2 regions of the Micromonospora sp. ZG13 genome follow, and region 2 is predicted to be linked to the other one. Evidence: riboswitches for the same ligand, from Rfam matches in the RefSeq annotation. Region 2 holds a riboswitch; the other holds the start of a gene.
What was found. A riboswitch is a leader RNA that binds a small molecule or an ion and turns the genes downstream of it on or off. The one in region 2 is predicted to bind glycine.
Positions count from the first base shown of each region.

Region 1: it holds a riboswitch for glycine, as region 2 does, so the genes downstream of both, gcvP (aminomethyl-transferring glycine dehydrogenase) here and AC5L34_RS17860 (hypothetical protein) in region 2, are expected to answer to the same signal.

Region 1 is NZ_JCADBQ010000009.1:27,510-41,657, forward strand. Features, by position in the region: gene clsA (cardiolipin synthase ClsA) at 141-782, shown strand; gene AC5L34_RS19255 (DUF881 domain-containing protein) at 779-1,723, shown strand; gene AC5L34_RS19260 (small basic family protein) at 1,720-2,052, shown strand; gene AC5L34_RS19265 (DUF881 domain-containing protein) at 2,063-3,022, shown strand; gene gcvH (glycine cleavage system protein GcvH) at 3,077-3,457, shown strand; gene odhI (oxoglutarate dehydrogenase inhibitor Odhl) at 3,672-4,124, shown strand; gene ftsR (transcriptional regulator FtsR) at 4,175-4,876, shown strand; gene AC5L34_RS19285 (bifunctional nuclease family protein) at 5,052-5,516, shown strand; gene AC5L34_RS19290 (MerR family transcriptional regulator) at 5,708-6,292, shown strand; gene AC5L34_RS19295 (nitric oxide synthase oxygenase) at 6,606-7,847, shown strand; gene AC5L34_RS19300 (globin domain-containing protein) at 7,851-9,122, shown strand; gene AC5L34_RS19305 (hypothetical protein) at 9,119-9,742, shown strand; gene AC5L34_RS19310 (NAD(P)H-binding protein) at 9,753-10,412, opposite strand; gene AC5L34_RS19315 (NAD-dependent protein deacetylase) at 10,576-11,418, shown strand; glycine riboswitch at 11,486-11,584, shown strand; gene gcvP (aminomethyl-transferring glycine dehydrogenase) at 11,657-14,148, shown strand, end outside.
Region 2 is NZ_JCADBQ010000007.1:312,788-326,935, forward strand. Features, by position in the region: gene AC5L34_RS17810 (flavin monoamine oxidase family protein) at 92-1,417, shown strand; gene AC5L34_RS17815 (GntR family transcriptional regulator) at 1,545-2,252, shown strand; gene AC5L34_RS17820 (dihydrodipicolinate synthase family protein) at 2,410-3,303, shown strand; gene AC5L34_RS17825 (proline racemase family protein) at 3,303-4,304, shown strand; gene AC5L34_RS17830 (aldehyde dehydrogenase family protein) at 4,310-5,707, shown strand; gene AC5L34_RS17835 (aminopeptidase P family protein) at 5,807-7,156, shown strand; gene AC5L34_RS17840 (NAD(P)/FAD-dependent oxidoreductase) at 7,153-8,301, shown strand; gene AC5L34_RS17845 ((2Fe-2S)-binding protein) at 8,285-8,542, shown strand; gene AC5L34_RS17850 (FAD-dependent oxidoreductase) at 8,539-9,924, shown strand; gene AC5L34_RS17855 (collagenase) at 10,045-12,594, opposite strand; glycine riboswitch at 12,849-12,941, shown strand; glycine riboswitch at 12,947-13,027, shown strand; gene AC5L34_RS17860 (hypothetical protein) at 13,080-13,325, shown strand; gene gcvH (glycine cleavage system protein GcvH) at 13,358-13,765, shown strand; gene AC5L34_RS17870 (proline dehydrogenase family protein) at 13,869-14,148, shown strand, end outside.

The DNA of each region.
Region 1 (14,148 bases), on a different contig from region 2:
CCCGTGATCATGACGATCGCGGGCCGAGTCAGGTGAAGGTCCCGTCGGGGGCCGCAGGGGACGCCGGCGCGAGCCGGCCCGACAGCGCCCACGTTCTCCGCGCTCGGCCGGGCGGCGGAGCGTGTCGCGGAGGAGGTCCGGTGTCGCGTCCGCCGGCTCGGGAAGATCACCCGGAGGCCACCGCCGCCACGAGCGGGTCGGCCGTCGGCGACCGGGTCCTCACGCTGCCGAACGTCATCAGCTTCGTCCGCCTGCTCGGCGTGCCGCTCTTCCTCTACCTGCTGCTCGTGGCGCGTGCCGACGTGGCGGCGGTCGTGGTGCTGGCCATCGGTGGCACCACCGACTGGGTGGACGGCTGGGTCGCGCGCCGGATGCGTCAGGTCAGTCGGTTGGGGGAGCTGCTCGACCCGCTGGCCGACCGGCTCTACATCCTCGCCACGCTGCTCGCGTTCACCGCCCGCGACGTGGTGCCCTGGCAGTTCACGGCGGCGTTGCTGGCCCGGGAGCTGCTCCTGCTGGGTTCGCTGGCGGTGCTGCGCCGCCACGGCTACGGTCCGCCCCCGGTGCACTACGTGGGCAAGACCGCGACGTTCCTGCTGCTGGCCGCCTTCCCGGTCCTGCTGCTCGCGGCGGCGGTGCCGGGTGCGGCGACCGCTGCGGGGGCGATCGGTTGGGGCCTGGCCTGGTGGGGCCTGGTGCTCTACTGGGTGGCCGGCGCGCTCTACGTGGTGCAGGCTGCCCGGCTGGTCCGGTCGGTGCGGGCCGGGGGAGTGACGGCATGACGGGTACGCCGGGCGACGGTCGGGGACGTCCCGACCGGGTGTACGCCCCCGACTTCCTCACGGAGTTGTTCCGTAACCCGTTGGATCCCGGGTACGCCGACGCGGCGGCCCGGCGTCGGGAGCGGCAGACGCCGCCGGCGCAGTGGCGGCGCTGGTCGGCGCGCTCCGTGACCCTGGTGGTGGCGCTGCTGCTGGGTTTCCTGTTCGCGGTGGCGTACCGGCAGACGCTGGAGGCCGAGCCGGGGCGCAGCCAGGCTCGGTCCGGCCTGGTCGAGCAGATCAAGCAGCGGGAGACCGAGACGGACCGGTTGTCGGTGCGGGCCGACGAGCTGCGGGCGGAGGTGGCGCGGCAGCGGGCGGCGGCGCTGGGCGGTTCGGAGGCGGCGCGGTTGCACAACCTGGAGGCCGGTACCGGCCTGGGGCGGGTGCGCGGTGACGGCGTGGTGGTGCGCCTGGCGGACGCCCCGCAGAACCAGGACGCGGTGACCGGCGCGGACGTGGGGCCGTCCCGGGTGATCTACAGCGATCTTCAGGGTGTGGCCAACGACCTGTGGGCGGCGGGGGCGGAGGCGATCGCGATCAACGGTCAGCGGTTGACGGCGATGTCGACGATCCGTTCGGCGGGGCAGGCGATCCTGGTGGACTTCCGGCCGGTGACGGGCCCGTACGAGGTGTCGGCGATCGGTCCGGGGTCGATGCGGGACCGCTACGAGGACAGCCGTAGCGCGTTGACGATGCGCAAGGTGGCTGAGGACACGGGGTTGTCGTTCGGTGTGCGGGAGGCCGAGGACCTCACCCTGCCGGCGGCTCCGGACCCGCGGCTACGCTACGCGCAGCCCTCGGTGAGTCCGACGCCGTCGCCGTCGGGGGTCGACGGTTCCGTCAGTCCTGGGCCGACCGGTTCGAGGACGTCTCCCAGCCCCTCCGGAGGTGGTCGATGATCGCGGTGCTGGCCTTGCTGGCCGGTGTGGTGCTGGGGGTGTGGCTCGACCCCACGGTTCCCACGGCGTTGCAGCCGTACCTGCCGATCGCGGTGGTGGCCGCGCTGGACGCGGTGTTCGGCGGGGTGCGGGCGAAGCTCGACCGGATCTTCGACGACAAGCAGTTCGTGGTGTCGTTCATCTCGAACGTGCTGGTGGCGGGTTTGATCGTGTACCTGGGTGACCAGTTGGGGGTGGGCGGTCAGCTCTCCACCGGCGTGGTGGTGGTGCTCGGGGTGCGGATCTTCGGGAACGTGGCGGCGATCCGTCGGCACCTGTTCCGGGCGTAGGTTGGTGGCGATGAGCAGCGACGAGCACACGGAGACGGGCACGGGCTGGCCGCAGCCGGCGGGTCCGGGGCGGCCGGGGGGTCCGGCGGGGGAGCCCGATCCGCGGCCCGAGGCGCCGGATCCGGACGAGTTGAGCCCGTTGGCGCCGGAGCGGTCGGCGCCGCCGGTGGAGCCTTCCGTGCGGGAGCCCGATGACGGGGCGACGGTGGATCTGAGCCGGGCGGCCGGTGCGGGTGACGTCGAGCAGCCGGCGGCTGCCGGCCCGGCGCCGCGGCGGCGGGTGAGTTCGGCCGGGGTGATGATCGCGGCGCTGTTGGCGTTGCTGGGGTTCACGTTGGTGGTGCAGTTCAAGACGACGTCGACGGATCCGACGGTGGCGGCGACGCGGCAGGAGGATCTGGTGCGGATCCTGTACGACCTGAATTCGCGGGAGGTCCGGCTGCGGCAGGACATCGCGACGTTGGAGGAGAGCCAGCGGCAGTTGCGGTCGGGTCAGCAGGGTCGGCAGGCGGCGTTGGAGGAGGCGACGCGGCGGGCCGACGAGTTGGGCATCCTGGCGGGGACGTTGCCGGCGACGGGACCGGGGTTGTCGGTGCGGTTCGAGGCGGGTGAGAAGTCGATCTCGGCGTCGCGGGTGCTGGACGCGGTGCAGGAGTTGCGGGGCGCGGGCGCGGAGGCGATGCAGATCTCCGGTGGTGACCGGGCGACGGTGCGGATCATCGCCTCGACGTTCTTCCTGGACGGGGAGGGCGGGGCGTTGGTGGTGGACGGGCGTCGGTTGACGGGTCCGTTCACGATCACGGTGATCGGTGATCCGGCGACGATGCGTACGGCCTTGAACATTCCTGGCGGGGTGGTGGCGTCGGTGACGGGTGACGGCGGTAAGTTGATCGTTGAGGATCGTGAGGTTGCCGAGGTTTCGGCGCTGCACGCGCCGATCAAGCTGGAACACGCCCGTCCGGTCTCCTGACCGGCGCGGCTCGCACCGGGTTTCCGGTGCGCCGATGGATGAAGGACGCGTCTGGTGATTCCTGAGGATCTGCGGTATACCGCCGAGCACGAGTGGGTGGCGGGTGACGGCGGTGGCACTGTCCGGGTCGGCATCACGCACTTCGCGCAGGACGCCCTGGGTGACATCGTGTACGTCCAGCTGCCCGAGGCGGGCGCGGTGGTGGCGGCCGGTGAGTCGTTGGGTGAGATCGAGTCGACCAAGAGCGTGTCGGAGATCTACGCCCCGCTCAGCGGTACGGTGTCGGCGCGCAACGAGGCGCTCGGCGACACCCCTGAGGTGATCAACACGGATCCGTACGGTGCGGGTTGGTTGGTGGAGATCGCCTTGGACGATCCGGCGGCGGTCGACGGCCTGCTGTCCGCGGACGCGTATCGTGAGCTCACCGAGAGCTGAGTGCGTCCCTTCCGGGCGTGGTGGGTGTTCCGCGCGTCCGGTTGCCCTGCATTTCGGCGCTGGCTAGGCTCGCCCAGTCGACCGAGAATCCAATAGTTCAGCGTTGCGGAATTGCCTTTCCGGGCACGGGGAGCCAGCCGCCGGGTGTGGTAGTGCCCGGCGGCCAGACCCGCCATTACCCGACGCCGACCGAACAGATCCGTGAGGTGGTCCCATGACGCGCCCAGACGACGAGTTCCCCCCACTCGACGTCACTTCGACGCTCAATCTCGGTTCGCTCGACGAAGTGCTGGAGGGGCCGGACACCGATGTGGTGCCGAGCCGGATGTCCGGTTCGTTGCCGCCGGGTATGGCGCTGCTGGTGGTTCGCCGGGGTCCGAACGCGGGTGCCCGGTTCCTGTTGGATCACGATGTGACGACCAGCGGTCGTCACCCGGACAGTGACATCTTCTTGGACGACGTGACGGTGTCGCGGCGGCATGCGGAGTTCCACCGTGACGGTGGGACGTTCACGGTGCGGGACGTGGGAAGTCTGAACGGCACGTACGTGAACCGGGAGCGGGTCGAGGCGGCCACGTTGAGCAATGGTGACGAGGTGCAGATCGGCAAGTTCCGGGTGGTGTTCATCGCCGGTCCGCGTCCCGAGGAGGGGGCCGGCCGGGGGTGAACGAGCCTGCGGCCTCCACGCCGCCCGAGGCGGCCCGCGCCCGTCCGCTGATGAGCATCGGCGAGGTGCTGGGTCAGTTGCGGGTTGATTTCCCGGACGTGACCATTTCGAAGTTGCGGTTCCTCGAGGCCGAGGGTCTGGTGGAGCCGCAGCGGACGGCTGCGGGTTACCGGAAGTACAGCTGGGACGATGTGGCGCGGTTGCGGTTCGTGTTGACCGCGCAGCGGGACCAGTATCTGCCCTTGCGGGTGATCCGTGATCAGTTGGCGCAGTGGGACGCGTCCGGGGAGTCGCCGGGTCGGCAGCGGCCGACGTTGGTGGCGGTGGGTCCGGACGGTGAGGTTCCGGGGCGGGTGTCGGAGGAGCCGGCCGGGTCGTCGCAGGTGCGGCTCGGCCGGTTGGATCTGGTGGCGCGCAGTGGGATCGACGAGTCGACGCTGGGCGAGTTGGAGCGCCTCGGTGTGGTGGTGTCGGATCCGCCAGGTTGGTACGACGACGATGCGTTGATCATCGCGCGTGCGGTGGCGGGTCTGGCGGCGTACGGGTTGGAGCCGCGGCATCTGCGGGCGTTCCGGACGGCGGCGGATCGGGAGGTCGGTCTGTTCGCGCAGTTGGTGGCGCCGTTGGCGCGGCAGAGTGATCCGGCGGCGCGGGCGCGGGCTGCGGAGACGGCGCGGGAGTTGGTGGCGTTGTCGCAGCAGTTGCATGCGGCGTTGGTGCGGGTGGGGTTGCGCTCGACGTTGGGTCGGTGATCCGGTGGGGCGTGCGGAAAGATCTTCCCCGGGAAGCGTGTCGTAGGCTTGCCGGGGTAACCCCTTTCTGGCGCGGGCGTGGTGCAGGTAGCGCATGGGACGGCCGTGTCGCGGTCCGTGTACCGTGCAGGGAAGGGCGCGGTGCGGCGTAGGTGACAACGACACGGAGGCGGCGGTGCGCGAGCTGAGCGTGGTCGGAGTTCGGGTGGAGCTGCCCAGCAACCAGCCGATCGTCCTGCTCAGGGAGGTCGAGGGGGACCGCTATCTGCCGATCTGGATCGGTGCGGTCGAGGCGACGGCGATCGCCTATGAGCAGCAGGGGGTCAAGCCGGCCCGGCCGCTGACCCATGATCTTCTGCGGGACGTGTTGGCGGCGTTGAAGGCGCCGTTGCAGGCGGTGGAGATCACCGAGTTGAAGGAGAACGTCTTCTACGCGGATCTGTTGCTCGGTGACGGGGTGCGGGTGTCGGCCCGGCCGAGTGATTCCATCGCGTTGGCGTTGCGGGTCGGTGCGCCGATTCGTTGTGCCGAGGAGGTCCTCAGCGAGGCGGGGATCGTGATCCCGGACGAGCAGGAGGACGAGGTGGAGAAGTTCCGCGAGTTCCTGGACCAGGTGCGTCCGGAGGATTTCGCCGGCTGACTCCGGTCTCCTGCGGGGGGCGTCACTTTTGGTGACGGTCCGGTGCTGTGGGTGATCGTCGTTGTCGTGTGTCGCGGCGTGTCGCGACGGTTCCTGCGGGGCAATTTCTCAAGGCGGCTATAGGGTTGCCGTGTCGAGGGGTGCACGTCCCGGAAGCGACGTGTCACCGCACTGGCGGGGAGGTTGTCCGGATGCACGAGCCGCGAGATCCCGATCCGGGTACGGAGCTGGACGAGCCGGGTGTGGCGCCGCCGGGTTGGGCGACCGAGGGTGACGGTGCCGTGGGGTACCGGGGTGTGACGGCCTGCCACGCGGTGGGGATCAGCTACCGCCAGTTGGACTACTGGGCCCGTACGGGGTTGGTGGTGCCGAGTGTGCGCGACGCTTCGGGTTCGGGCACGCAGCGGTTGTATTCGTTCCGGGACCTGGTGGTCCTGAAGGTGGTGAAGCGGCTGCTGGACGCCGGGGTGTCGTTGCAGAACATCCGTAAGGCGATCGAGGCGCTGCGCTCCCGTGGGGTGGAGGATCTCGCGGGCATCACGTTGATCTCCGATGGCACGACCGTGTACGAGTGCCGGTCGCCGGAGGAGGTGGTCGATCTGTTGCAGGGTGGCCAGGGCGTGTTCGGCATCGCGATCGGTGGGGCGTTCAAGGAGATCCAGGGGTCCTTGTCGCACCTGCCGTCGGAGCCGGCGACGTCGGTGGAGGCGCCGGTGGCGGCTGATCCGGTGGGTGACGAGTTGGCGGCGCGTCGGGCGCGTCGTCGGGCGGGTTGATCTCCGGCGGCTGGCCGGGGGTGCCCTTCGTGGGTGGCCTGGGGAATCAGGAGCCGCTGCGGTGATGTCCAATCTGGCCTGCTCGGAGGCAAATGCCGACAGTGGACGCCTTGGGCACGAGTCGCCTTGTTGACAGTCATTGCGTCACCGTGAATCCTGTGTGCGGCGTTCACGATCTTCTGCGTGCATATCACCCACGGTGATATGACGTGGCGGTTCGGCGAACCTGTACGGACGACGCAGAAGGCGATGGCGACGCCTGCCCGACGATCGGATTTGAACGAGAGTGCAGACTGACTATCACGTCGACGCAATGGTCTTGGATGCCGGTGAGAGTGCCGCAGACGGCAACGCGTCGGGCTGTCCGGTGGCTCATGCCTCCCGGTCGCAAGATTCCCTGGTGGAGGACGTCACGGCGGAGGCCGTCGAGTTCTTGCAGCTCTACCACGCGGAGCGACGGCTGCCGGGCCTGATCGGGCGGATCGCGGAGGTCCGGGAGGAGATCGCGCTGACCGGCACGTACCGGCACACCACGGAGGAGTTGGCGTACGGGGCGAAGGTCGCCTGGCGGCAGTCGGTGCGGTGCGTGGGACGGGTGCGGTGGGCAGGGCTGAAGGTCCGGGACCGGCGCGAGGTGACGACGGTGGCGGGCATCTCGCAGGAGTTGGCGCAGCACCTGGCGGTGGCGGACAACGGTGGGCGGATCCAGTCGGTCATGACGGTGTTCGCGCCCGACCGGCCGGGGGTGGGGCCGCGGGCGCGGATCTGGAACGACCAGTTGATCCGGTACTGCGGGCATCGGACGGACGACGGGTCGGTGCGGGGTGATCCGGCGCAGGTGGCGATGACCGATGCGGCGCGGCGTCTGGGGTGGCGTCCGCCCGCGGTACCGGGTCGGTTCGACCTGTTGCCATGGGTCATCGAGACGGCGTATGAGGATCCGACGGTGGTGGAGGTGTCCCGGGACCTCGTTCGGGAGGTCGCCCTGGTGCATCCGGAGTACCCGTGGTTCGAGGATCTACGGCTGCGCTGGCATGCCCTGCCGGTGATCAGCAACATGCGGTTGCGGATCGGTGGGGTGGACTACAGCTGTGCTCCCTTCAACGGTCACTATCTGAGCGACGAGATCGGTACCCGCAACATGGGGGACCGGGGCCGCTACGACCAGTTGCTGCCGGTGGCCCGGGGGCTGGGGTTGGACACCTCCCGGGAGGACAATCTGTGGCGCGAGCACGCCGTGTTGGTGATCAACCAGGCGGTGCTGCACTCGTTCCGGCTGGCCGGTGTGCGGGTGTCCGATCCGCACACCGAGTCGGAGCAGTTCATGAGGTTCTGCGAGTTCGAGGAGCGGGCGGGTCGGCCGGTGCATGGTGACTGGTCGTGGCTCAACGGCAGTGTGGGGTGGGCCGCGTTGCATGCCGTGCATCACCGCTACTACGACGAGAGGATCCCGAACCCGAACCTGTGGCAGGCGGACCGTGCGTACGGGCCGTCGGGCGTGTTGCAGTCGACCCTGCGGCAGCGTCATGACGTCGCTCGCCGGCAGGAGGGCTGAGGCATGGATGTCGCGGCGTTACGCCAGAGTTGGGCCCAGTTCTGTGTGGCCGGTCCGGAGGCGGCGAAGCACTTCTACGCGACGTTGTTCGTGATCGCGCCCGAGGTCCGCACGATGTTCCCGACCAACATGGAGTACCAGCAGGACAAGTTGCTTGCGGCGTTGGGGCATGTCATCACCCACATCGACGACGAGCGGGTGGTGACGTCGTTCGCGCAGCGCTTGGGGGCTGACCACCGCCGGTTCCGGGGCGAGGACCGGCAGGGTCGGCCGGTGCCGATGGCGGAGTGGCACTACAGCCAGGTCGGGCAGGCGTTGCTGTTGACGTTGGAGCGGTTCCTCGGGCCACGGTGGACGCCGGCGCTGCGCGCGGAGTGGGCCGCGGCGTACGAGTTGGTGGCGCGGTTGATGCTGGCCGGTGCGGCGGAGGCGGTGCGGTCGTCGCCGCCGTACTGGGAGGCGGAGGTGCTGAGGGTGCAGCGGCGGCGGTCCGACGTGTGTGTGCTCACGGTCCGCCCGAACTATCTGTGCGAGTACCTGCCGGGGCAGTCGTTGCCGGTGCAGGTGCCGCAGTTGCGGACGTGGCGCTATCTGTCGCCGGCGAACGCGCCGCGTCCGGACGGGACGATCGAGTTCCACGTCCGCGCCACGGGTCGGTTCTCCACTTATCTGGTGCGCAAGGTGCGCGAGGGCGACCAGTTGTTGTTGGGGTTGCCGGTGGGTGAGGCGTTGGCGTCGTACGACCGGTCACCCCATCTGCCGTTGCTGCTGGTGGCCGGGGGCACCGGGCTGGCGCCGTTGCGGGCGGTGGTGGAGGCGTTGCAGCGGGGACCGGGGCGTCCGACGACTCTGGTGGTGGGCGGCAAGACGCCCGACGACCTGTATGACGACCGGGCGTTGCGGGAGTTGGCGGCGATGCCGCCGGCGGGGTCGTGGCGGTCCGGTGAGGTCGGTGGGTGGCTCCGGTACGTGCCGACGGTCGAGAGCGGCTGGCAGTGGCAGGGTGCGGTCGGTACGGCCGGTCACACCGCGGCGCGGTTGGGTCCGTGGCGGGACACCGAGGTGCTCGTGTGCGGCAGCCCGGAGATGACCCGGGAGACGATCAGCGCCCTGGCCACGTCGGGGGTGACGCCGGAGCGGATCCTGACCGAAAGTTACGATCACTCCCTCTACCCACCTCTGGCGAGCGCGGCTGCCGTAGCGCCGTCCGATGTGACGTGGACCGGTGCGGCTCCCGCCGCACCGCGCGACTTGAGTTGGACAGGTGCGCGATGAGCATCGACCACGGTGACCGGGTGGTCGCCGATCCGCACGGTGAGCTGACCCGGTCCGTGGCCGCGCTGGAGGCGCGCCGGTTCCGGGGCAGCCGGTGGCTGTCGGCCGACGAGGTCGCCGGCCTGGCCCGGTCGGCGGACGAGCGGGTGGCGTTGCTGGGGGGTGAGGTGGACCGGCTGCGGCGGGAGAACGAGGCCCTGGCGCGGCAGGTGGAGATGTTGCGCCACGGCGCGTTGCCCAGCACCGCCCCGCAGGGCCCGGACCCGATGGTGATCGAGTTGGCGGTGCGGGCGCAGGACGAGGCGAACCGGACGATCAGTGAGGCCAGCGCGGAGGGCGCGGAGATCATCGCCGACGCGCGGCGGCAGGCCGAGGAGATCCTCGCGGAGGCGCACGTGTTGGCCGGGGATGCTGCCGGCCGGGCGGGGGACGAGGGATTGCCGCGGCAGGTGCGGGAGTTGGAGGGCCGGCACGCGGCGTTGGTGGCGGCGGTGGCGACGGCGCAGCAGCACCTGAGCCGGTGGCAGGCGTACCTGTCGGAGCAGTCGGAGCAGTTGCGTACCGACGCGGCTGCTGCCGGGGCGCTCAGCGCGCAGCTGCGTGCGGTGGTCGGCGAGTAGCGGCGCCGGGTCAGCGCTGGTCGACGGCGGCGACGGCGTCGGCGATGGGGGTGTCGCCGCCGACGACCTCCAGGATCGCACCGGCGCTGTGCGGGTGGTAGAGCAGGGCGACGAGGACCCGGGCGACGTCGGTGCGGGTGACGGCGCCTGCCGGTGCCCGCCGGGCGAGGGTGATGCGCCCGGTGGGCGTGCCGTCGGTGAGGCGGCCGGGGCGCAGGATCGTCCAGTCGAGGTCGCGGCCGGTCAGGTCGTCCTCGGCGGCCTTCTTCGCCCGCAGGTACGCGGCGAACACCTCGTCGGTGCCGGTGGGCGCCTCGCCCTCCACGCCCATGGACGACACCAGCAGGTAGCGGCGGACGTCGGCGCGTTGCGCGGCGTCGGCGAGCAGGACGGCGCCGGCCCGGTCGACGGTGTCCTTGCGGTCGGCACCGCTGCCGGGGCCGGCGCCGGCGGCGAAGACGACGGCGTCGGCGTCGCGCAGGTGCTCGGCGAGTTCGTCGACGCCGACGTGTTCGAGGTCGGCGACGACGGGGTGGGCGCCGGCGGCGCGCAGCGCGGCGGCGTGGTCGGGGTTGCGGATCAGCCCGACGGCGGTGTCGCCCCGACCGGCGAGTTCGCGGTGGGCGAGCTGGGCGATCTTGCCGTGGCCTCCGGCGATGACGACGCGCATACTGCCAACCTAGCCGCCGCTTCGGCCCGGCGCGGCCTCTCGGCCCGGGCGGTGGCGGCGCCCGCCTGGCCGGTTGGCCGGCGGGGTGGCGGCGCGGGGCGTGCACTGGCGGGACGGTCGCCGGTGTTCGCCGAGGGGCGCCTGCCTGAGGCAGCATGGACGGGTGACGGAGACGGTCGACGCGCTGGCCGGGCTGGTGGCCGGCGGCGGTGTCGTGGTGTTGAGCGGGGCGGGGCTGTCCACCGAGTCGGGCATCCCGGACTACCGGGGGCCCAGTGGCGCGGCGCGACGGCACACCCCGATGACGTACCAGGTGTTCACGCGTGACCCCGTGGCGCGGCGGCGCTACTGGGCGCGCAGCCACCTGGGGTGGCGGATGATCGCGCGGGCGACGCCGAATGAGGGGCACCGGGCGGTGGCGCGGCTGCAACGCGGCGGGCTGGTCGACGGGATCATCACCCAGAACGTGGACGGGTTGCACACCGCCGCGGGCAGCCCTCGGGTGGTGGAGCTGCACGGCCGCCTCGACGAGGTGGTGTGCCTGGACTGCGGCAACCAGACGTCGCGGGAGGAACTGGACCGGCGGCTGCGGGAGGTGAACCCGGGCTTCGACGCGCGGGTGGCGGCGGTCAACCCGGACGGTGACGTGGATCTCGCCGACGAGCAGGTGGCCGGGTTCCGTACGGTCGACTGCACGTTCTGTCGGGGCGGCATGTTGAAGCCGGACGTGGTGTTCTTCGGTGAGACGGTGCCCGCGGCGCGGGTGGCCCGCTGTTTCGAGCTGGTGGCACGGGCGCGGCTGCTGCTGGTGCTGGGATCGTCGTTGACGGTGATGTCGGGTCGCCGGTTCGTGGTGGCGGCGGCGAAGTCGGGCATTCCGGTTGTGATCGTCAACCAGGGGCCGACCCGGGGTGACGGGTACGCGGCGTTGACGGTCGACGCGCCGTTGGGTCGGCTGTTGCCGGCGCTGGCCGACCGGGCGATCGGCGGTGTGCCGGTGGGCTGACCGGCAGGGCGGCAGCGGCCTGTCGGGGTGTGGATCAGCGGGCGCTGGTAGCGTTGACCATGCCGGTAGTACCCACGTGGGAGAGACCGCCCAGCAGCATCTCAGGCGGCGCCGAAGGGGCAAATCCTCCCCGGAACCTCTCAGGCAAAAGGACCTCGTGGGCAGGCACTGTGGAGCGCCTCGTGGGCGCGACAGAGGGGGAGGCCGACCTGTCGACCTCGCCCCGGGAGTGCCGCCCATGACCGCAGAGCAGTTCGCCGCCCGCCACATCGGTCCCGATCCGCACGACGAGCGCCGGATGCTGGAGGCCGTCGGTTACGGCTCGGTCGAAGAGCTGATGGACGCGGCGATCCCCGAGGTGATCCGCTGGCACGGCACCCTGGACCTGCCGGAGCCGGCCAGCGAGCACGACGCCCTGGCCGAGTTGCGGGCGCTGGCGGCCCGCAACACCGTCGTGGTGTCGATGATCGGGTTGGGCTACCACGGCACGCACACCCCGGCGGTGATCCGCCGCAACGTGCTGGAGGACCCGGCCTGGTACACGGCGTACACGCCGTACCAGCCGGAGATCAGCCAGGGGCGGCTGGAGGCGTTGCTGAACTTCCAGACGATGGTCACGGACCTGACCGGGTTGGCCACCGCGAACGCGTCGATGCTCGACGAGGGCACCGCCGCGGCCGAGGCGATGACCCTCGCGCGCCGCGCGTCGAAGAGCAAGAGCGCGGTGTACGTGGTCGACGCCGACACCCTGCCGCAGACCATCGCGGTGATCGCGAGCCGGGCCGAGCCGCTCGGTATCGACGTGCGGGTCGTCGACCCCGGGCGTGACGAGTTGCCGGCGGAGTTCTTCGGTCTGCACCTTCAGTACCCGGGGGCGTCGGGGGCGGTGCGTGATCAGGCGGGCCTGGTCGAGGCGGCGCACGCCGTGGGGGCGCTGGTGACCGTGGCGGCGGATCTGCTGGCGCTGACGCTGCTGCGCCCGCCGGGGGAGATCGGCGCCGACATCGCCGCCGGCACGACGCAGCGTTTCGGTGTGCCGATGGGCTTCGGTGGGCCGCACGCCGGCTACCTGGCGGTGCGGGCGGGGTTGGAGCGGATGCTGCCCGGCCGGCTGGTCGGGGTGTCGCGTGACGCGGACGGCAACCCGGCGTACCGGCTGGCGTTGCAGACCCGGGAGCAGCACATCCGCCGGGAGAAGGCGACCAGCAACATCTGCACGGCGCAGGTGCTGCTGGCGGTGATGGCCGGCATGTACGCCGTCTACCACGGTCCGGACGGGCTGCGGGAGATCGCCCGCCGTACGCATGACAGGGCGGTGCGGTTGGCGGCGGCGCTGCGGGGCCTCGACGGCGTGGAGGTGGTGCACGAGGCGTTCTTCGACACGGTCCTGGTGCGGGTGCCGGGCCGCGCGGGGGCGGTCGTGGCCGACGCCGCCGCGCGGGGCGTGAACCTGCGGCTGGTCGACGCCGACCACGTGGGGGCGTCCTGCGACGAGACGACCACCCTGGCGCACCTGCGGACGGTGTGCGACGCGTTCGTGGCCGTGCTCGGCGGGCGGGCCGGGGGCGTGGCGGCGGCGTGGGACGCGCCGGTCGGGGGCGTGTTGCCGGCGGCGCTGGCCCGTACGTCGGACTTCCTCACCCACGCGGTGTTCCGCAGCCACCACTCGGAGACGGCGATGCTGCGCTACCTGCGGCGGCTGTCGGACTTCGACTACGCCCTGGACCGGGGGATGATCCCGCTCGGGTCGTGCACGATGAAGCTCAACGCGACCACCGAGATGGAGCCGGTGAGCTGGCCGGAGTTCGCCCACATCCACCCGTTCGCGCCGGACGCGCAGACCTCCGGTTACCGGGAGATGATCTCCCAGTTGGAGGGGTGGCTGGCGGAGGTGACCGGCTACGACGCGGTCAGTGTGCAGCCCAACGCCGGTTCGCAGGGCGAGCTGGCGGGTCTGCTGGCGATCCGGGCCTACCACCGCGACCGGGGTGAGGGGCACCGCGACGTGTGCCTGATCCCGTCGTCGGCGCACGGCACCAACGCGGCCAGCGCGGTGATGGCCGGCATGCGGGTGGTCGTGGTGGGCTGCGACGACGGGGGCAACATCGACCTGGTGGACCTCGACGCGAAGATCGACAAGCATCGGGGCGCCCTCGCGGCGATCATGGTGACGTATCCGTCGACGCACGGGGTGTACGAGACGGGCATCGCGTCGCTGTGCGCGAAGGTCCACGACGCCGGCGGGCAGGTGTACGTCGACGGGGCGAACCTCAACGCGCTGGTCGGTTTCGCCAAGCCGGGCAAGTTCGGGGCGGACGTGTCGCACCTGAACCTGCACAAGACGTTCTGCATCCCGCACGGCGGCGGGGGTCCGGGGGTGGGTCCGGTGGCGGTGCGGGCGCACCTGGCGCCGTTCCTGCCGGGTGACCCGCTGGGCGCGCACGTCGACGGCCGGCCGGCGATCTCGGCGGCCCGCCACGGGTCGGCGGGGATCCTGCCGATCCCGTGGGCGTACCTGCGGATGATGGGCGCGGCGGGGCTGGTGCGGGCCACGGGTGTGGCGGTGCTGGCGGCGAACTACGTGGCGGCGCGGCTGCGCGGGCACTTCCCGGTGCTGTACGCGGGCAACAAGGGCCTGGTGGCGCACGAGTGCATTCTGGACCTGCGGCCGTTGACGAAGGCGACGGGGGTGAGCGTGGACGACGTGGCGAAGCGGCTGATCGACTACGG
Region 2 (14,148 bases):
GGGCCGATCGCGCTGCCCCGCCGGGCGCCACCTGCGTTGACGCCGGCCGGCGGCCGGGTCATGGCGGCGACGCGAACGGGTATGCCGTCGCATGGCAACCGAGGTCGTCGTGGTCGGCGCCGGTTTCTCCGGGCTGGCCGCCGCGCTCACGCTCGCCCGCGCCGGCGTACGCACGCGGGTGCTGGAGGCGCGGGACCGGGTGGGCGGGCGGGTGCTCACCCGGTGGCTGGCCGACGGCACCCAGCTCGATCTGGGGGCCCAGTGGGTCGGCCCGACCCAGGAGCGGGTCAACGGGCTCCTCGCCCGGTACGGGATCGGCACCTTCGCGTCCGCCGCGTACGGCCCGTCGACCGTGCTGTTCCCCGACGGCCGGCACGCCGGGGCGCCTGAGGCCGCCGGCAGGGTCCTCGACCTGCTCGACGCGTACGCCGAGCGGGTCGACCCGGCCGCGCCGTGGGCGGCGGCGCAGGCCGCCGAGTGGGACCGTACGACGCTGGCCGGCTGGCTGCGCACGGCCGCGCCGGACCCGGCGACCGCCCGCTATCTCGGCCGGCTGCTCGCCGGCGGCCTGCTGGCCGCCGGGCCGGACGAGATCTCCCTGCTCCAGATGGCGTTCTACCTGCGCTCCGGCGGCGGCAGCCGGGCGCTGCTCGCGATGGCCGGCGGCGCGCAGCAGGACCGCGTCGTCGGCGGGCCGCCGGTGCTGGCCGAGGCGCTGGCCGCCGCCCTCGGCCCGGACGCCGTGCGGCTGGGCGCTGCGGTGCGGGCGATCGCGCAGGACCACGCCGGCGTGGTCGTGCACACCGACACCGACCGCGTCGAGGCGGACGCGGTGGTGGTCGCCGTGGCGCCGACGCTGGCCGGGCGCATCCGGTACGACCCGCCCCTGCCGGCCCTGCGCGACGCGCTCACCCAGCGGATGCCGATGGGCTCGGCGTTCAAGGTCCACGCGGTCTACCCGGAGCCGTTCTGGCGCGCGGACGGCCGCTCCGGTGTCGCCGTCTGCCTCGCCGGGCCGGTCACCGAGACGGTGGACAACGGCACCCCGGACTCCGCGCGCGGGGTGCTGACCGCGTTCAGCTACGGGCCGGAGGCGAACGCGCTGCGGCGGATGTCGCCGGGGGAGCGCAGGGCGGGCCTGCTGGACGCCCTGGCCGCCGTCGTCGGTCCGGCGGCCCGGCGGCCCGAGGAGTTCGTCGAGTACGACTGGTCGGCCGACGAGTGGACGCGGGGCTGCTTCTGCGGGGCGCCGACCCCCGGCTCCTGGTGCGGGTACGGGCCGGAGCTGCGCCGGCCGGTGGGGCGGGTGCACTGGGCCGGCACGGAGACCGCCACCCGGTGGGCCGGCTACCTGGACGGGGCGATCGAGGCCGGCGAGCGGGCGGCCGCCGAGATCCTGGCGGGCGCGGGCCGCTGAGCACCGGCGACCCGGCGCAGGGCGACGATGGCGGCGGGCACCGGGCCGACCGGTAAGCTCGGGCGGGCCGTGGCGTCGGACGACCGGTCCACGGGTGACGGCGCGGGCTGAGCGGGGTGACGTGGTGGTGACAGCCGACTGGCAGGCGGGCGGCGCCGATGCCGCCGGGCCGGTACTGGCGCTGGCGGCCATCGCGGGGCGGCAGAGCCTGCGCGAGGAGGTGGCGCACGCGCTGCGCGCCGCGATCGTGGCGGGTCAGATCAGGCCCGGCACCATCTACTCGGCGCCCACGCTGGCGACGCAGTTCGGGGTCTCCCCGACCCCCGTGCGCGAGGCGATCCTCGATCTGGCCAAGGAGGGCCTGATCACGATCGTCAAGAACAAGGGCTTCCGGATCAGGTCCCTGTCGGAGCGGGAACTCGACGAGATCACCCAGATCCGGGAGCTGCTGGAGATCCCGGTGGTGGCCGACCAGGTGGGCCGGCTCTCGGCGGAGCAGCTGCGCGAGCTGCGGGTGCTCGCGCAGGCCATCGTCAAGGCGGCGAGCCGGGGCGACGTGGTGGCGTACATCGAGGCGGACAGCGAGTTCCACCTGACCCTGCTGCGCGCGGGCGGCAACCTGCGGCTGGTGGAGACGGTCGCCGACCTGCGTAACCGCACCCGCCTGTACGGGCTCGACGCGCTGGTCAGGGACGGCCGGCTGGTCGACTCGGCGGACGAGCACGTCCAGCTCATGGACCTGTTCGCGGCGGGGGACCGGGACGGGGTCGTGAACCTGATGCGCGGTCACCTGCGGCACGTGCGCGGCATCTGGGCCGACCGGCCCGAGCGCTAGCCGGGGCGCCTCGCGCCGGTCCGGCACGCGGCCGGCCGGCGCGCCGACCACGGTCGCGGGTGCGGTCGTCGGTGCCGGGGAGAGGAACACCGTTCGGATCTGGTGGACGTCCCGACGACCGTGCTACGGTGCCATGTAACATTTTACTGGAGGTGGCGTGGAACAGATTCCGTGGCGGGGCGTCCTGGCGGCCGCCGCCCTGCCGTTCGACCCCCGTGACCTGAGCGTCGACCTCGACGCCTACGCGGCGCACGTCCGGTGGCTCGCCGACAACGGCTGCCGCGGGGTCGTCCCGAACGGCTCGCTGGGGGAGTACCAGGTGCTCAGCGCCGAGGAGCGCGAGGCCGTCGTGCGCACCGCGGTGCAGGCGGCCCCCGCCGGCTTCTCGGTGGTTCCCGGCGTGTCGGCGTACGGCGCGGACGAGGCGCGGCGCTGGGCGGAGCAGGCGGCCGAGGCGGGCTGCCAGGCCGTGATGCTGCTGCCGCCCACCGCGTACCGCGCCGACGAGGCGGCCGTGCTGGCCCACTACCGCGAGGTGGCCAGGGCCGGCCTGCCGATCGTGGCCTACAACAACCCGCTCGACACCCGCGTCGACATCACCCCTGCCCTGCTGCGCCGGCTCTTCGAGGAGGGGCTCGTGGTCGCGGTCAAGGAGTTCAGCGGCGACGTCCGCCGCGCGTACGAGATCGCCGAGCTCGCGCCCGGCCTCGACCTGCTGGCCGGCGCCGACGACGTGGCCCTCGAACTGCTGATGGCCGGGGCGGTCGGCTGGATCGGCGGCTACCAGAACGCCATCCCGGACAGTTGCGCCCGCCTCTACGAGGCTGCCGTCGCCGGGGACCCGGCGACCGCCGTGCCGCTGTACCGGACGCTGCACCCGCTGCTGCGCTGGGACTCCCGCTCGGAGTTCGTCCAGGCGATCAAGCTCTCCATGGACGTGGCCGGCCGGCCGGGCGGCCCCACCCGCCAGCCGCGCCAGCCCCTGCCCCCGGCCGTCGCCGCCGAGATCCGCAGGACCACCGAGCGGCTGCTCGCGGCGGGTCACCGCTGATGCGTACCAACCGCGTCATCCACGTGGTCGACTCGCACACGGAGGGGATGCCCACCCGGGTGGTGACCGGCGGGGTGCCGGTGATCCCCGGCGCCACCATGGCGCAGCGCCGCGAACACCTGATGACCCACCTCGACCACCTGCGCACCTTCCTGATGTGCGAGCCCCGGGGCCACTCGGCGATGTCGGGGGCGATCCTGCAACCGCCGACCCGGCCGGACGCCGACTTCGGCGTGATCTACATCGAGGTGTCCGGCTGCCTGCCGATGTGCGGGCACGGCACCATCGGCGTGGCGACCGTGCTCGTCGAGACCGGGATGGTCGAGGTCACCGAGCCGGTGACCACCGTACGCCTGGACACCCCCGCCGGACTGGTGGTGGCGTCGGTCGCGGTGGCCGACGGCCGCGCCACCGCCGTCACGATCCGCAACGTACCGTCCTTCGTCGCGGCGCTGGACGCCGTGGTCGACGTCCCCGGACTGGGCCGGGTCCGCTACGACCTGGCCTACGGCGGGAACTTCTACGCGGTGGTGGACCTCGCCGAGTTGGGCCTGACCCTCGACCGGGCCCACAAGCAGCGGCTGCTGGAGGCCGGACTGGCCATCATGGCGGCGGTCGACGCCACCGACCGGCCCGTGCATCCCGAGCAGCCGGAGATCTCCGGCTGCCACCACGTCTACCTGGCCGGCGAGGGCTCGGACGCCCGCCACTCCCGGCACGCCATGGTGATCCACCCGGGCTGGTTCGACCGGTCACCCTGCGGTACGGGCACGTCGGCGCGGATGGCGCAGCTGCACGCCCGGGGCCTGCTGCCGCTCGACCGCGACTTCGTCAACGAGTCCCTGCTCGGCACCCGGTTCGTCGGACGGCTGGTCGACACGACCACCGTCGCGGGCCGCCCGGCGGTGGTGCCGACGGTCACCGGGCGGGCCTGGCTGACCGGCACCGCCCAGTACTTCCTCGATCCCGACGACCCCTTCCCGGCAGGATTCCTGTGGTGACCGAAATGATCCGGAGCCGTTCTCCGCAGTGCCCCGGCGACGTGGTCGCCGAGCGCGCCGCGGTGTCCCCCGACGAGGTGCGCGCACTGGCCGCGCGCTCGCGTACCGCACAGGCCGGCTGGTGCCGGGAAGGGCCCGCCGGCCGCGCCTCGGCCCTGCGCGCGGCGGCGGACCGGCTGCGCGAGCGGGCCGACGCGGTCGCCGACCTCATCGTCCGCGAGGTCGGCAAGCCGGCGGGGGAGGCCCGCGCCGAGGTCGACCGCGGGGCGGCCATCCTGGACTACTACGCACAGGCCTGCTACGCCGCGACCGGTGACGTGCTGGCGCCCTCGCTGCCGGCGCACCAGCCCGGCCTGCTCTTCACCGAACGCCGCCCGCGCGGCGTCGCCGGGCTGGTCACGCCGTGGAACTTCCCGCTGGCCATCCCGCTGTGGAAGGCCGCGCCGGCGCTCGCCACCGGCAACGCCGTGCTGCTCAAGCCCTCCCCGGAAGCGCTCGCCTGCGGCGAGGCCGTGGCCGGGCTCTTCGAGGGGCTGCTGCCGAGCGGGCTGCTGCACGTCGTGCCGGGCGGACCGGCGACGGGCCAGGCGGTCGTCGAGGCGAGCGACGTCGTCTCGTTCACCGGGTCCGCGGCGGTCGGCGCGCAGGTCGCGGTCGCGGCCGCCCGCGCCGGACTGCCGGTCCAGGCGGAGATGGGCGGCCAGAACGCGGCCGTCGTGCTGCCCGACGCGGACCTCGGGCAGACCGCCGCGCTGCTGGCCAACGCCGCGATGGGGTACGCCGGACAGAAGTGCACCGCGACCCGGCGGATCGTCGTGGTGGGCGACGCCCGGGAGTTCACCGAGGCGCTGGTGGCCGCCGTGACGTCGCTGCGGTTCGGCGATCCGGCCGAGGCGAGCGTGGTCGCCGGCCCGGTGATCGACGCGGCGGCGCGTGAGCGGGTCCTCGACGCCGCCGGGGCCGCGCGGGCCAGCGGGGCGCGGCTGCTCACCGGCGGTACGGGCGGCCCGACCGCCGCCGACGACGGCTACTACGTCGCGCCGGTGCTGATCGACGGGCTCGACCCGGCACACCCCGTGGCCCGGGAGGAGACCTTCGGGCCGCTGGCGGCGATCCTGTCCGTGCCGGACCTGGCCGGCGCCGTCGACCTGGTCAACGACGTGCGGTACGGGCTCGTCACCTCGGTGCACGGCCACGACGTCGGCGCGCTGCTCGACGCCGCCCGGCGGATCGACACCGGCCTGATCCGGGTCAACGCGCCGACGACCGGGGTGGACTTCCACGCCCCGTTCGGCGGCGAGAAGGCCTCCAGCTACGGCCCGCGCGAACAGGGCACCGCCGCCCTGCACTTCTACACCTCGGTCCGCACCGTCACCTTCGCGGCGCCGCCGCGACCCCACTGACCCACGCCACCGACCCCTCCACGTCAAGGAGCCGCTGTGACCCGCGACCTGCGTACCGGCAGCCACGACCTGCCCGTCAGCCCCGCGCTCGAGGAGTTCATGCTGTCCGGCTGGGCGGACACCGAGCAGTACGACCTGCCGGTCGACGAGGTCGCCGGCTGGGCCGCGAGGCGGCGCGCGCGGCTGCACGAGCTGTTCGCCGGCCAGCGCCTGGTGGTCCCGGCCGGTGGCTACCAGCAGCGCTCCAACGACCAGAACTACCGCTTCCGGCCCCACTCGGCGTACACCTGGTTGACCGGCGACCAGTCCTCCGACGGCGTCCTGGTGGTCGAACCCGACGGGGACGCCACGCTGTTCCTGCGTCCCCGCTCGGGACGCAAGGACGGCGAGTTCTTCCGGGACCGGGTCTACGGCGAGCTGTGGGCCGGCCGGCGTCCCACCCTAGGCGAGAGCAGCCGCCGGCTGGCCCTGCCGACCCGCCACGTCGCCGAGCTGGCGCCGGCGTTGGCCGGGGCGCACACGCCGACGCGGGTGCTGCGCGGCGTCGACGCAGGTGTCGACGCGCTGCTCGGCGGCGGGGCCACCGCCGGCGACGCCGAGTTCGCCGCCGTGCTGGCCGAGCTGCGCCTGGTGAAGGATCCCTGGGAGATCGCCCAGCTGGAGCAGGCGGTGGCCACCACGACCCGCGGCTTCGAGGACGTGGTGCGGGCGCTGCCGATGGCGATGCGGACGTCCGAGCGGTACCTGGAGGGGGTGTTCTGGCAGCGCGCCCGGCTGGAGGGCAACGACGTCGGCTACCAGTCCATCGTGGCCGCCGGCGCGCACGCGGCGACCCTGCACTGGAACGACAACGACGGGCCGGTCCGCGACGGCGACCTGCTGCTGCTCGACGCCGGGGCGGAGACCCGGTCGCTGTACACCGCCGACATCACCCGGGTCCTGCCGGTCTCCGGCCGGTTCAGCCCGTTGCAGCGCGACCTGTACGAGCTGTGCCGGCGGGCCAACGACGCCGCGCTGGAGTGCCTGCGGCCGGGGGCGCACTTCCGGGCCTTCCACGAGGCCGCGATGACCGTGCTGGTGCACGGGCTGGCAGATCTCGGGGTGCTGCCCTGCACGCCGGAGCGGTCGTTGGCGCAGGACTGCGGCCTGCACCGCCGGTGGACCCTCTGCGGCTCGGGCCACATGCTCGGCCTGGACGTGCACGACTGCGCCGCCGCCCGCTCCGAGACCTACCTGGACGGCCGCCTCGCGGCCGGTCACGTGCTGACCGTGGAGCCGGGACTCTACTTCCAGCCGGACGACGAACTGATCCCCGCCGAGCTGCGCGGGCTGGGCATGCGCATCGAGGAGGACGTGCTGATCACCGACGACGGCTACCGCATGCTCTCCGCCGACCTGCCCCGTCACGCGGACGACGTCGAGGCGTGGATGCACCGCGTCGCCTCATGACCGCCGCCAGCCCGGACGTCGTCGTCATCGGGGCGGGCATGGTCGGCGTCGCCTGCGCCTACTACGCCGCCCGCGCCGGACTGGCCGTGACTGTGGTCGACCGGGGCGGGGTGGCCGCCGGCACCACCGGCGCCGGCGAGGGCAACATCCTCGTCTCCGACAAGCCGCCCGGGCCGGAGCTGGCGCTGGCCCGGCACTCCGTCGCCCTGTGGCGGGAACTCGGAGAGAGTCTCGGCGGGGAACACATCGAGCTGGAACACAAGGGCGGGCTGGTGGTGGCCGCCTCGCCGGCCGAACACGCCGCGTTGCGGGCGTTCGCCGCGAGCCAGCGCGCCGTCGGGGTCGAGGCGTACGAGGTGGCTGCCGAGGCGTTGCCCGGGTTCGAGCCGCACCTGGCCCGGGACCTCGCCGGCGGCGTGCACTATCCGCAGGACATGCAGGTGCAGCCGATGCTGGCCGCCGCCCACCTGCTGCGTGCCGCCGGGGTGCGGCTGCTGACCGGGACCAGGGTCGTCGGGGTGCGCCGCGACGCCACCGGAGCGGTCCGGGCCGTGGTGACCGACCGGGGCACGCTGCACACCGCGACGGTGGTCAACGCCGCCGGCGTCTGGGCCGGCGAGGTCGCCGCCCTGGCCGGGGTCGAGCTGCCGATCCTGCCCCGGCGCGGCTTCATCCTCGTCACCGAGGCGCTGCCGCCGCTGGTGCGGCACAAGGTGTACGCGGCCGGCTACGTCGCCAACGTCGGCCGCAGCTCCGGCGACCTGGAGGTCTCGCCTGTGGTGGAGGGCACCAGGGCGGGCACGATCCTGATCGGCTCCACCCGGGAACGGGTGGGGTTCGACCCGACGATCCCGCTGCCGGCGCTGCGCCGGCTGGCGGCGGGCGCGGTCCGGCTCTTCCCGGTCCTCGGCCGGGTGTCGGCGATCCGCGCCTACCGGGGGTTCCGGCCCTACAGCCCCGACCACCTGCCGATGATCGGCGCCGATCCCCGGGTGCCGGGCCTCTACCACGCCGCCGGCCACGAGGGCGCCGGGATCGGTCTCGCCCCGGCCACCGGGCACGCCGTCGCGGCACTGCTGACCGGGCGCCGCCCGGACATGGACCTACGACCATTCGCCCCGGAGCGCCATGACGTTCACCTTTGACGGCCGCCCCGTCCCCACCGACGGGCGGCGGACGATCGCCGCCGCACTGCTCGCCGCCGGCATCCGCTCGTGGCGGCGCACCCGGGTCGGCGACCGGCCCCGGGGGATCTTCTGCGGGATCGGGATCTGCTTCGACTGCCTGGTACGCGTCAACGGGACGCCGTCCCAGCGCGCCTGCCTGGTCGTCGCCCGTCCGGGGGACGTGGTCGAGACCCACGACGACGGCGGGCCGCGGCCGTGACCGCGTACGACGTGGTGGTGGTCGGCGCCGGGCCGGCCGGGCTGGCCGCGGCGGCCTCGGCGGCGCGGGCCGGCTGCCGGGTGGCGCTGCTCGACGCCGGGTCACGCCCGGGCGGGCAGTTCTGGCGGCACCGCGCCGACACCGACGGCGGCGAGCACCCCGACTGGTCGACGTTCGCCCGGCTGCGCGGGCAGCTCGGCCGGGTCGCGTACCGGGCCGACGCCGCCGTCTGGTTCGTGGAGTCCCCGGCGGGCCGCGCCGACCCGCAGTTCGCCGTGCACACCCGTGCGGGGGTGGTGCGCGGGCGCCGGCTGGTCGTCGCGACCGGCGCCCACGACCGGGTCGCGCCGTTCCCGGGCTGGGACCTGCCCGGCGTGGTCACCGCCGGCGGCGCCCAGGCCATGCTCAAGGGCCAGGGGGTGACCTTCGCGCGGCGGATCGTGGTGGCGGGGACGGGACCGTTCCTGCTGCCGGTCGCGACCGGCCTGGCCGCGGCGGGCGGCACCGTCGTCGGCGTCTACGAGGCGAACGACCCGGCGGGGTACGCCCGCCACCCGCGCGCGGTCGTCGGCGCGGCGGGCAAGCTCGCCGAGGCCGGCCGGTACGGCTGGCGGATGCTGCGGCACGCCGTGCCCTACCACCGCCGGACGGCGGTGGTGGCCGCGCACGGCACCGACCATGTGACCGGGGTGACCGTCGCCCGGCTCGGTCCCGGCGGCACCGTGCTGCCCGGCACCGGCACCCGGGTGGAGTGCGACGGCCTCGCGGTGGGCTTCGGGTTCACCCCGCAGCTGGAGCTGGCCGTGGCCCTGGGCTGCGCGACCCGGCTGGACCGCGACGGCAGCCTGGTGCTGGCCGCCGACGCGGCTCAGGCGACCTCGGTGCCGGGGGTGTACGCGGCCGGTGAGGTCACCGGCGTCGGCGGTGCCGGCCTGGCGCTGGTGGAGGGGCAGCTCGCCGGGGGCGCCGCCGCGCTCTCCCTCGGCCGTCCGCCGCCCTTCCCGGCCCGCCGGCTCGACCGGCTGTTGCGGGCCCGGCGCCGGCTGCGCCGGTTCGCGGCGGCGCTGCACGCGGTCCACCCCGTGCCGGCCGCCTGGCCGGACTGGTGCGCCGACGACACGCTCGTCTGCCGGTGCGAGGAGGTGCCCGTCGCGGCGGTCCGGCGGGCGGTGCGGGAGCTGTCCGCCACCGACGCCCGGGGCGCGAAGCTGCTGACCAGGGCCGGCATGGGCTGGTGCCAGGGTCGGGTCTGCGGCTACGCCACGGCCTGCCTGGTGGCCCGGGAGGTGGGCCGGGCGCCGGGCGTGGCCGACCTGGCCGGGTACGCGTCCCGTCCGCTGGCGCAGCCGGTCACGCTCGGCGAACTCGCCGCCGACGACTGAGCGCTGCGGGCCCGGGCCGCCGCCGATCCGCAAGGCCACGCGGGCGCGCCGGCCGCCAGCCGGTGGTGGCCGCCAGCGCTACGCGCGGGCGGCCACCACTGCCGGACGTGGCGCGGGTCGTCAGTACTCCGACTTCACGGTGACCCCGCTGAACGCCTGCCTGGCGTGCAGGCTGACGTAGTGGTAGCCGGGGGCCGGATTGTCGATCGTGATCGTCTCGCCGTTGCCGCTGGTGACCGACCGGTGGGTGTACGCGCTCGTGGTGGCCCAGCCGCTGGGGCTGTAGTACAGGTCCGCGTCGCCGGTGCCACCGGACGAGGTGATCGTCAGGCGGGCGGTGCCGGCGGGCACCTGGAGGTAGAGGTAGGAGAGGTTTCCGGTGGTGGCCTGGAGGTTGCTCCGCTGGCAGTTGCGGCCCAGCGTCCGCACGTCGCCGCCGGTGCACTCGGGCAGCGCGGCGGGATCGCCGGTGACCGTGACGTCGCGGGAGGTCCGGGCGGTGGCGCCCTTGTCGTCGGTGACGGTGAGGGTGACCGCGTACGTGCCGGCGGCGCGGTAGGTCTTGGTGGGGTTGGTCGCCGTCGAGGTGGTGCCGTCGCCGAAGGTCCAGGAGCGGGCGGCGATGCTGCCGTCGGCGTCGGTGGACCGGTCGGTGAAGGTGGCGTTGAGTCCGCTGGTGGTGGACGTGAACGCCGCGACCGGGGCCTGGTTTCCGGGCGGGTTGGTGCCGCCGCAGTTGCCGGCCGCGCAGGCGCCCAGCCAGGCGTACCAGTCGGTGTCGTAGCGGCTGCCGATGGTGCCGGTCAGCAGCGTGCGGGCGGCGTTCCAGTTGCCCGTGCGGTAGTGCCCGAGCAGCGTGGTGACGTCACCGCGGTGCGACTGGAGCATGTAGCGCACCGCCAGGTAGCCCCACCGGTAGACGCGGTTGGTGTCGTGGTTGTACGTGGTGTCGAAGAGCGTACGCAGGGAGTAGGTCTTCTTCCCGGCCTCGGTGATGGCGGCGCCGTAGGTCAGTTCCCGGTACGAGTACGACACGTACTCGGCGAAGCCCTCGATCCACCAGATGGTGGGGGTGGCGATGTTGGCGGTGAAGTCGCCGTACATGTTGAAGCGACCGTCGAGGTAGTGGGTGTACTCGTGGTTGAGGTTCCAGATCTCGAAGGTGGGCCGCAGCCACTCCGCCTCGTACGCGATGAAGCGCGCCTGGTTGCCGGCGGCCGCCGGGTCGCCTTCGAGGTACATGCCGCCGTTGTTCGTGTCGATGCCGAACATCGGCCCGCCGTACGTCTGGTAGTCGGTGCTGGAGTCGTAGACCACGACCTCGATGGTCGTGTTGCGGTCGTTGGCGACCGGGCCCGTGTCCGCCGCGATTGAGTGGAAGTAGGCGTCCTGGTTGCGCATGCTCGTGCATGCCCAGTCGAGTTGGGTGGAGGTCATCTGCTGGGCGCGGATGCGGATGGTGTTGCCGCAGGTGTAGGTGATCGGCAGGACCTCGGCCGCGAGCCGCCGCTGGAGGTCGCAGGTGCCGTAGTAGGCGCACTCGGCCTTGTCGTAGTGGTCGGTCATCTCGGCGACGCCGACCCAGAGGGCGGCGGTGGGGCCGGTGATCGCGCTCAGGTCGAGCAGGCCCCGGGCCAGGGGTCGCGTCTTCGACCGTAGGGCGGTGTGCTGGAGGAAACGGCCCAGTTCGCGGCCGGCGTTGGAGACGAGGTAGCCGCGGTCGGTGCCGAGCAGGGCCCGCTTGCCGGAGGCGAAGGTGTACAGGGTGTCCAGGACGCTCGGGTCGGCGCTGACCGTGCTGACGAACTCGGGCACCTGGTGGCCGCGGAACAGCACCGTGTAGACGTTGTTGACGGCGTTGAGCATCCACCACGACGAGTCGTACGAGCTGTTGTAGCTGGTCAGCAGCCGCTTCACCACGTACAGGTAGCGGGCGTTCTCCTCCGCGCTGTCGATGAGGGTGACCGCCTCGGCCAGCACCTCGCCGTTGGCGTCGCTGACGTTTCCGGAGCGGCTGTTGGCGAAGAACGTGTCCAGCCCGGCGCGGATGGCGGTGCGCAGGCCGGGGCCGTAGGAGCCCACCGTGGCGGGATGGTTCCACCGCACGTAGTAGCCGGCCCGCAGGTACAGCACGAGCTGGGCGGTGCCCGTGCGGTTGGTGCCGTCGTAGGCGGCGGCGTCGTCCCGCAGCCCGTACGCCACGCTGGTCATCTGCGCCTCGCGGAAGGCCTGGGCGGCGTCGCTGCCGGAGAGGCTGAACAGGGTGTTCACGCAGTCGGTCGTGGACGCCTTGATCTGCTGCACCAGGGCGCTGCCGGTCCGGCTGGTGAAGTCGCTGACCGCGCATGGCGCGGCGGCCGAGGCGCGCATCGACGGGGCGACGCGGCTTCGGGCGGCGTCGGGCCGGTCGTAGTCGCGGCGCAGCTCCTCCCGGGACGAGGGGAGCGGGGCTCGTTCGTTGACCGGCAGCGGCGACCGCCGGACGTGGGCGTCGGCGGCGCCGGAGCCGGTGCCGGCGTCGGTCGGGGCGGCGCCGGTCGGCCTGGGCGGCGGTGCCGCGTTCGCGGTGCCGGCGGAGGCCATCGGGGCCAGCCCCAGCCCCAGGGCCAGTGCCAGTGCCAGCGGGACGGCGGGCCAGCCGCGCCGGTGTCGTGGTCTCGAAGTTCTCACGGGTCGCCTCCTGGCGTTCGTGGTCCGGCCGGGCGGCCGGCGGGTGGTGGTGTGAGGTGGCTGCGCGCTGACGTCCGTCGATCAAGCGGGACTCGCGCTGCGGGTGGCCAGTACAATGGCACACATCACACATCGTGTAAAGAATCGCTGGTGGTCGATATGAGTGACGGTTCGGCGACCGTCCGCAGCCGTTGACACCCGCTCGGCCGGTCGCCTAGGGTCTGCGGGCGACCCACAACTACATAGACGCCGTTCGAACCCGCGCGGGAGAGATCCCGACCGTCCGTCGGGGCGCCGAAGGAGCAAACTCCCAAGAAACTCTCAGGCCCCGTTACCGCTCGGGTGAGGCGAACTCTGGAAAGCAGACGATCCGTCGTCTCACCCACGGTGCAAGCCGCCAACCGGCGGTGAAGCTCTCAGGTCGATGACAGAGCGGGAGGCAACCGACCGTACGACGCGACCGCGTCGGGACGAGGGAGGCCTCCGTGCAGCACAGTCCGACACCCCTGCTCCGCTCACCCCTGCACGCCGTGCGCGCCGAACTCGGCGCCCGGTTCACCGGCTGGTCCGCGCCGCTGCGCCACGGCAGCGAGACCGCCGGGCACCGCGCGGTACGCGAACGCGCCGGCCTCTTCGCTGGAGGTCGGTCCGGGTCGGTTGCGTCCGGCGCCCTCAGCCCCGCCGACGCGGTACGCGGCACTCCGCCGCCGCTCTACCGCCGCCCGCGCTGACGCGCACCGATTCATCCCCAGGAGTGAGCACCATGGACGTTCCCGCGCGTCTGCGCTACAGCAGGAACCACGAGTGGCTCGACGACACGACCGAACCGGCCGCCGTGGGCATCACCGCGTTCGCCGCCGCCGCCCTCGGCGACGTCATCCACGCCGAGCTGCCCGAACCGGGCACCCACCTGAGCGCGGGCGAGGTCTGCGGCGAGGTGGAGTCCACCAAGTCGGTGGCCGAGCTGTACCTGCCGGTGAGCGGCGAGATCGTCGCCACCAACGACGCGGTCGTCGCCGACCCGGACCTGATCGGCACGGACCCGTACGGGGCGGGCTGGCTGGTGCGGGTGCGCCTGACCGACGCGCCGGCGCTGATGACGGCCGACGAGTACCGCGCCTACCTGGCCGACGCCGACGCGGCGGCTGCGGGCCCCACGGCCCACCCGTGAACGTCCGCCGGGGACGCGTGCGCGCACCGCACCCCGGCGGCACCAACCCGCTCGCCGCCGTCCGGCGACGGCGTCGCGACCCGGCCCTCCGGAAAGGCGTTCCATGCCGAACAAGCTCCTGCTCCTGGCCGCGGAGAACGAGCGCATGCGCGCACTGGTCTCGCGGTCGTCCCTGACCCGGGGAATCGTCCGCCGGTTCGTCGCGGGCGAGGAGGATCGTGAGGTGGTCGCGGTGGCCCGCCAGCTCGCCGGGGTGGGCCTCCAGGTCACGATCGACCTCCTCGGCGAGGGGACCACGGCGCTCGCGCAGGCCGAGGCCACCCGCGACACGTACGTCGCGCTGCTGTGGTCATTGCACGCCGCGGACCTGGCCGCGACCGCCG